One region of the Curtobacterium sp. MCLR17_036 genome, then DNA from elsewhere that is predicted to be linked to it. Evidence: predicted binding sites of a transcription regulator. Region 1 holds the regulator's gene; the other holds the start of a gene.
What was found. The regulator HrcA, encoded in region 1, represses chaperone genes, less so after heat shock. The targets are predictions, from matches to a motif close to TTNGCACTCGNNNNNNNCGAGTGCNAA.
Positions count from the first base shown of each region.

Region 2: groL (chaperonin GroEL) is a predicted target of HrcA. The motif match lies at 1,766-1,792, and genes of this name have one in related genera.

Region 1 covers NZ_CP126269.1:1,584,569-1,588,306, forward strand. Annotated here, with positions in the region: gene hemW (radical SAM family heme chaperone HemW) at 1-1,123, shown strand, start outside; gene DEI99_RS07460 (DUF4870 domain-containing protein) at 1,128-1,517, opposite strand; gene hrcA (heat-inducible transcriptional repressor HrcA) at 1,624-2,640, shown strand; gene dnaJ (molecular chaperone DnaJ) at 2,770-3,738, shown strand, end outside.
Region 2 covers NZ_CP126269.1:3,161,668-3,165,405, reverse strand. Annotated here, with positions in the region: gene DEI99_RS14855 (DUF2332 family protein) at 1-130, shown strand, start outside; gene DEI99_RS14850 (DUF3263 domain-containing protein) at 228-572, shown strand; gene DEI99_RS14845 (LytR C-terminal domain-containing protein) at 569-1,180, shown strand; gene DEI99_RS14840 (cold-shock protein) at 1,350-1,553, shown strand; gene groL (chaperonin GroEL) at 1,834-3,456, shown strand.

The DNA.
Region 1 (3,738 bases):
GCACGTGCCGTTCTGCCGGGTCCGCTGCGGGTACTGCGACTTCAACACGTACACGGCGTCGGAGCTGCGCGGCGTGCGGCGTGACGACTACGCCGGGCACGCGGTGCGCGAGATCGAGTGGGCCGCGACCGTGCTCGACCGCTCCGGTGTGCCGCGTCGCCCGGTGTCGACCGTGTTCTTCGGTGGCGGCACCCCGACGATGCTGCCGGCGTCCGACCTGGCGATGATCCTCCGTGCGATCGACGACACCTGGGGCATCGTGCCCGGGGCCGAGGTCACCACCGAGGCGAACCCCGACTCCGTCGACGCCGCGTCGCTCGAGACGCTGCGGGCCGGCGGCTTCAACCGGATCAGCTACGGCATGCAGTCGGCGGTGCCGCACGTGCTCGCGACCCTCGACCGTACGCACGACCCGCTCCGGGTCCCCGTCGTCGTCGACCTCGCGAAGCAGCAGGGCCTCGACGTCTCACTGGACCTCATCTACTCGACCCCGGGGGAGTCGCTGCAGGACTGGCGCACGTCGCTCGACGCCGCGATCGCCTGCGAGCCGGACCACGTGTCGGCGTACTCGCTCATCGTCGAGGACGGCACCGCGATGGGCCGGATGGTGGCCCGTGGCGACCTGCCCGCGCCCGACGACGACCTCGCCGCCGACATGTACGAACTGGCCGACCAGGTGCTCGGCGACGCCGGCTACTCCTGGTACGAGGTCTCGAACTGGTCCCGCGGCGACGCGCACGCCAGTCGGCACAACCTGTCGTACTGGAAGGGCCACGACTGGTGGGGCGTCGGACCCGGCGCACACTCGGCCGTCGCCGGCACGCGCTGGTGGAACGTCAAGCACCCGGCCGCGTACGCGAACCGGGTGCTGTCGGGGGAGTCGCCGGCCGCCGGCCGCGAGACCATCGACGCCGAGACGCGGTACGTCGAGCGCCTGCTGCTCGCGGCGCGGGTCCGTGGGGAGCTCGCGACGAGCGAGATCCGCCAGGAGGCCCGTGGCCGGGTCGCCGGCCTCATCGCGCGCGGGCTGGTGGACGGGTCGGCCGCGGTGCGGGGACGCATCGACCTGACCCTGCAGGGTCGCCTGCTCGCGGACGCCGTGGTGCGCGAGCTGCTCGACTGAGCCGCTACTCCTTGATGAACTCGATTGCGAGCGGGTAGCGGTAGAACTGCCCCTGGTTCGCGGCGATCGCGGCGATGATGCTGAACACGATCGTCACGACGGCGACGATCGGCAGCAGCACCAGGCCGATGAGCACGATGACGAGGATGCTCGACACCAGGTACGCGATGCCCATCGTGATGTGGAAGTTCAGGGCGTTCCGGGTGTGCTCCCGCACGAACCGGCCGCGGTCCCGCAGCACCAGGTAGGCCACCAGCGGGACGATGAAGTTCGAGAAGATCGCGCCGACGTGGGTCAACGTGGCCCAGAGGCGCTGGTCCTCGGGGCGCATCGGTTCCGGGAGCCGGTAGCCGGGAGGGAACTCGGGGCCGCCGGGCTGCTGTCCGTAGGTCATGCCCGCAGCGTACCGACCGCCGCGGGGTCCCGGCCGGACGGTGGTCGGGCGTAGGATCAGCAGTCGACACGTCCGAGTGCCAGATCAGTCCGGAAGGAGCGCGCGCGTGGTCAGTGAACGCAGCCTCGAGGTCCTGAAGGCGATCGTGCGCGACTACGTGGCATCGCGCGAGCCCGTGGGGTCGAAGACGATCGTCGAGCGGCACGCCTTCGGCGTCAGCGCCGCCACGATCCGGAACGACATGGCCCTGCTCGAGGACGAACAGCTCATCGTCGCGCCGCACACCTCGTCGGGTCGTGTGCCGACGGACAAGGGGTACCGGGTGTTCGTCGACCACCTGGCGGCAGCGCGCCCGCTGACCAGCGCGCAGCGGCACGCGATCGAGACGTTCCTCGGGGCCCCGAACGACCTCGACGAGGTCCTCGGCCGCACGGTCCGGCTGCTCAGCCAGCTCACGAACCAGGTCGCACTCGTGCAGTACCCGTCGATGGTGCGGGCGCGGGTGCAGCACGTCGAGCTCGTGCGCCTCGGTGACACCCGCCTGATGGTGGTGCTCATCACCGACACCGCACGGGTCGAGCAGCGCGTCGTCGAGACCGACGTCGCCCTCGACGAATCGGCACTCACCGAACTCCGCACGGTGCTCAACGGCGCGACCGTGGGCCTGCTGCTGCAGGACGTCGCGACGGCGCTCCGCGCTGTGCCGCAGCAGATCCGTCCGGACGCCCAGACCCTCGCCGGGGTGGTCGTCGCGACCCTCATCGAGCAGGTGGCGGCCAACCGGCAGGACCGCCTGGTGATGGCCGGCGCGGCGAACCTGGCGAAGAGCGAGCAGGACTTCTCCGGCGGGCTCTTCCCCGTGCTCGAGGCGATCGAGGAACAGGTGACCCTGCTCCGGCTGTTCGGCGAGATGCAGATCGACGACGGCGTGGCCGCGCGCATCGGCGTCGAGAACGCCGAGTACGGGCTCGACGCGACGAGCATCGTCGCCGGGGGCTACCTGGCCGGCGGGGAGCTCGCGCGACTCGGCGTGCTCGGCCCGACCCGGATGGACTACGGCACGAACATGGCTGCCGTGCGCGCCGTCGCTCGGTACCTGTCCAAGCTCCTGGGCGAACATTGACGGACCGCCCCACCCGCCGGGGCGGGCCGACCCACGCGGGTCGACCCGGGCCTCCCGGCCGACCGACGACCACCCGGACCGCGGCGACCGCCGCTCCGGACCGACCGAACGAAACCGACTGAGGGATACGTGGCAGACCACTACGACGTCCTCGGCGTCCAGCAGGACGCCTCCGATGCCGACATCAAGAAGGCCTACCGCCGCCTGGCGCGTGAGCTGCACCCGGACGTGAACCCGTCACCCGACGCCGCCGAGCGCTTCAAGGACGTGACGCACGCGTACGACGTGCTGAGCGACCCGGAGCAGCGGCGCCGGTACGACGCGGGCCCGCAGGGCGACAGCCCCTTCGGCGGCGGCGCCGGCGGGTTCAGTGACATCTTCGACGCCTTCTTCGGCGGCGGCGGTGGGGGCGGCGGCCGCGGCGGCGGACCCCGCAGCCGGGCCGAGCGCGGGCAGGACGCCCTGCTCCGCCTCGACGTCGACCTCGACGAGGTCGTCTTCGGCACCCACAAGGACGTCGAGGTCGACACGGCCGTGCTGTGCGAGACCTGCCACGGGTCCTGCTGCGCGCCGGGCACCAGCCCCCGCACGTGCGACATCTGCGGCGGCTCCGGGCACATCCAGCGCCAGGTCCGCTCGCTCCTCGGCAACGTCGTCACGAGCGCGCCCTGCGGCACCTGCCGCGGCTACGGCACGGTCATCCCGAGCCCCTGCCCGACGTGCCAGGGACAGGGTCGCGTCCGCGCCCGCCGCACGGTCCCGGTGGACATCCCCGCCGGCGTCGACTCCGGTCTGCGCCTGCAGATGCCGGGCCAGGGCGAGGTCGGCCCGGCCGGCGGTCCCGCCGGTGACCTCTACCTCGAGGTCCGCGTCCGGCACGACGACGTCTTCAGCCGCGACGGCGACGACCTGCTCGCCACGCTCGAGGTCGCGATGACCGACGCCGTGCTCGGCACGACGACGACCATCGACGGCCTGGACGGTCCGGTCGAGCTCGAGATCCGACCGGGTGTGCAGAGCGCCGACGTCCTGGTCATCAAGGACCGCGGCATCACGAAGCTCCGGGGCAGCGGCCGCGGCGACCTCCGGGTCGGCGTG
Region 2 (3,738 bases), 1.6 Mb from region 1:
GACGCTGCCTCCGGACGTCGACCCTGCCGACCCGGAGGCGTTCGCCACCGCCTCGCTCGACGGGGTGGCCGTCGCGGTGTCCGACCCGTTCGGCACGCGCGTGCGGTGGTTGCGGGCGCCGAACCTGTGACCGGGGTTCGCGACAGTCCAGCGGCGTGCCAGGGAGCGGGTGCACTCCACCCCTACGATGTGCTCGACCCGCCCGCCGACTCGTGATCGGAAACGCAGTGACCGCCAGTCCCACCGACGAGCACGGGGTCGACCAGCACAGCGCTGGTCGGTCCGACGCTGATGGACTCAGCGAGCTCGCCAAGCACGTGCTCTCGTTCGAGCACGAGCGGGTGCGTCACGACCGCACGAAGGAAGCGGACATCCGGGTCGAGTTCGAGATGTCGGCGGCGCGCTACTACCAGGTGCTCAACCGTGTGATCGACTCGCCCGCGGCGCTCGCGTACGACCCGCAGCTCGTCACCCGGCTGCAGCGGCTCCGTCACGCGCGCACCGGCGCCCGGGCCGCGCGGAGCTTCGTCGCACCAGGAGCCGCTCCAGAAGGACGTGAAGAGGAACGATGAGCACCAGATTCCCCCGAGACCGGTTCGACGACGTCGTGGACGGCCCCCGGGTCGGCGCGCACCGCGGCGTCCAGCGTCGCGGCCGCGGCTGGGTCGTGTTCGCCTGGGCCGCCCTGGCCACCGGCGTGCTCGTGGGGATCGGCGTGCTCGTGCTCGCGCTCGTCAACGACAGCTACTCGTTCCCCGGCTCGGACGCCCCGAGCACGAGCGCCTCGGCGACCGCGAAGCCGTCCGCCTCGTCGAAGCCGTCCGCGTCGGCGTCCTCCGGTTCCGGTTCGTCCGGCTCCGGGTCGTCCTCGAGTGGCGCGGCGGCCGCGACGCCGGCCCAGCAGGGCACCACGACCGTCGTCGTCCTCAACGGCACGACGACGAGCGGACTCGCCGCACGGGCGAGCACGGCGCTGACGGGTGCCGGGTGGCAGGTCGCCTCGACCGGCGACGCGGGCACCACCGGTTCGACCGCGACGATCGTCTACTACCAGCAGGCCGCACAGGCAGCGGTCGCGCAGGGCGTCGCGAAGCAGCTCGGGGTCACCGCCGTGCAGCAGTCGTCGGCCTTCCCGAACGCCGACGTGAGCGTCGTCCTCGGGGCCGACTACGCGGGCTGAGGCGCGCTTTCCGCTCGGTTGTGTGACGGGCGTGTTTCGAACTCGTTGATTTCTGCGGGAAACGAGGTGAAACAACGTCACACCTCTTGCCTGATCGGCTCGCGTCGGTCAGAGTCCCATCAGGCGGCGAACACGTCGTCCGCACTGCAGTACCAGGGAGCAAGAGATCATGGCCAACGGAACCGTGAAGTGGTTCAACGCTGAAAAGGGCTTCGGCTTCATCACCGTCGATGGAGGAGGTCAGGACGTGTTCGTGCACTACTCGGCCATCGACATGTCGGGCTACAAGGTCCTCGAGGAGGGCCAGGCGGTCGTCTTCGACGTCGGCACCGGGTCCAAGGGCCCGCAGGCCGAGTCGGTCCGACCGGCCTGAACCACCGGCAGCAGCACCACCGCGAACGCGTCGTCCCCTCGGGGGCGGCGCGTTCGTCGTGTGCGGCCCGTGGCCGGGACCGGCCGCTCGCGGGCCCGGGCCGGCGGCCCGCGCCGTTCCGGGGACCCGCTCCTGCCGCACGGTGTCCTGGGAACTCGACACAGGCCTGCCGATCGTGTTGCACTCGCACCCCGCGAGTGCCAGAATCGGCGTTGGCACTCGCTCACGCTGAGTGCCAGCACGACCCCCAAGACGACGTCCGGGAGGGACGAAAAACCACATGGCTAAGATCATTGCTTTCGACGAGGAGGCCCGCCGTGGCCTCGAGCGCGGCCTGAACCAGCTGGCCGACGCCGTGAAGGTGACGCTCGGCCCGCGCGGCCGCAACGTCGTCCTCGAGAAGAAGTGGGGCGCCCCCACGATCACGAACGACGGTGTCTCCATCGCCAAGGAGATCGAGCTCGACGACCCGTACGAGAAGATCGGCGCGGAACTCGTCAAGGAGGTCGCCAAGAAGACCGACGACGTCGCCGGTGACGGTACGACCACCGCGACCGTCCTCGCCCAGGCGCTCGTCCGCGAGGGCCTCCGCAACGTCGCCGCCGGTGCCGACCCCGTGTCGCTCAAGCGCGGCATCGAGAAGGCCGTCGCCGCCGTCTCCGACCAGCTCCTCGCCAACGCGAAGGACATCGAGACCAAGGACCAGATCGCCGCCACCGCGTCGATCTCGGCTGCCGACCCGACCATCGGTGCGCTCATCGCCGAGGCCATCGACAAGGTGGGCAAGGAAGGCGTCGTCACCGTCGAGGAGTCGAACACCTTCGGCACCGAGCTCGAGCTCACCGAGGGCATGCGCTTCGACAAGGGCTACCTGTCGCAGTACTTCGTCACCGACCCCGAGCGTCAGGAAGCCGTCTTCGAGGACGCCTACATCCTGATCGTCAACTCGAAGATCTCGAACATCAAGGACCTCCTGCCGGTCGTCGACAAGGTGATCCAGGCGGGCAAGCAGCTCCTGATCATCGCCGAGGACGTCGACGGCGAGGCCCTGGCCACGCTCGTCGTGAACAAGATCCGCGGCATCTTCAAGTCCGTCGCCGTCAAGGCCCCGGGCTTCGGCGACCGTCGCAAGGCCATGCTGCAGGACATCGCGATCCTCACCGGCGGCCAGGTCATCTCGGAAGAGGTCGGCCTCAAGCTCGAGAACGCCACGCTCGACCTGCTCGGCAAGGCACGCAAGGTCATCATCACCAAGGACGAGACGACCATCGTCGAGGGTTCCGGTGACGAGGAGCAGATCGCCGGCCGCGTCCGTCAGATCCGCTCCGAGATCGAGGCGACCGACTCCGACTACGACCGCGAGAAGCTCCAGGAGCGCCTCGCGAAGCTCGCCGGTGGCGTGGCCGTCATCAAGGCGGGTGCCGCGACCGAGGTCGAGCTCAAGGAGCGCAAGCACCGCATCGAGGACGCCGTCCGCAACGCGAAGGCAGCCGTCGAAGAGGGCATCGTCGCCGGTGGTGGCGTCGCCCTCATCCAGGCCGGTGCCGTCGCGCTCGAGTCCCTCGACCTCGAGGGTGACGAGGCGACCGGTGCGAACATCGTCCGCGTCGCCATCGACGCGCCGCTCAAGCAGATCGCGCTGAACGCCGGTCTCGAGCCGGGTGTCGTCGCCGCCAAGGTGCGCGAGCTCGAGTCGGGCTGGGGCCTCAACGCCGCGACCGGTGAGTACGTCGACCTCGTGGCCGCCGGCATCATCGACCCGGCCAAGGTCACGCGCTCGGCGCTGCAGAACGCCGCGTCGATCGCCGGTCTGTTCCTGACCACCGAGGCCGTCGTCGCCGACAAGCCGGAGAAGACCCCGGCCATGCCGGCCGGCGACCCCACGGGTGGCATGGACTTCTAGGCAGTCCCACCGGAAGGGCCCCGCACGCTGACGCGTGCGGGGCCCTTCCGCGTCTGCGGGCGGCGGGCCGGGCGGGGCGGAGGCCGACTGGCCCGACGCTCCGCTCAGTTCCGTCGAGTGGTCACGAATTGTCGGCAGACTTCGACTCTGCCGACGCCTGGCCCCCGGTCGCCAGGGCTCGTGCGGCGATTCGTGCCCACTCGGTATTCGCCCCTTCCGCGCGGCGCTGACAGCGATCCCCTCACAGGAGGAGCGGTTCGGCTCCTCGTCCACAGGCCGATC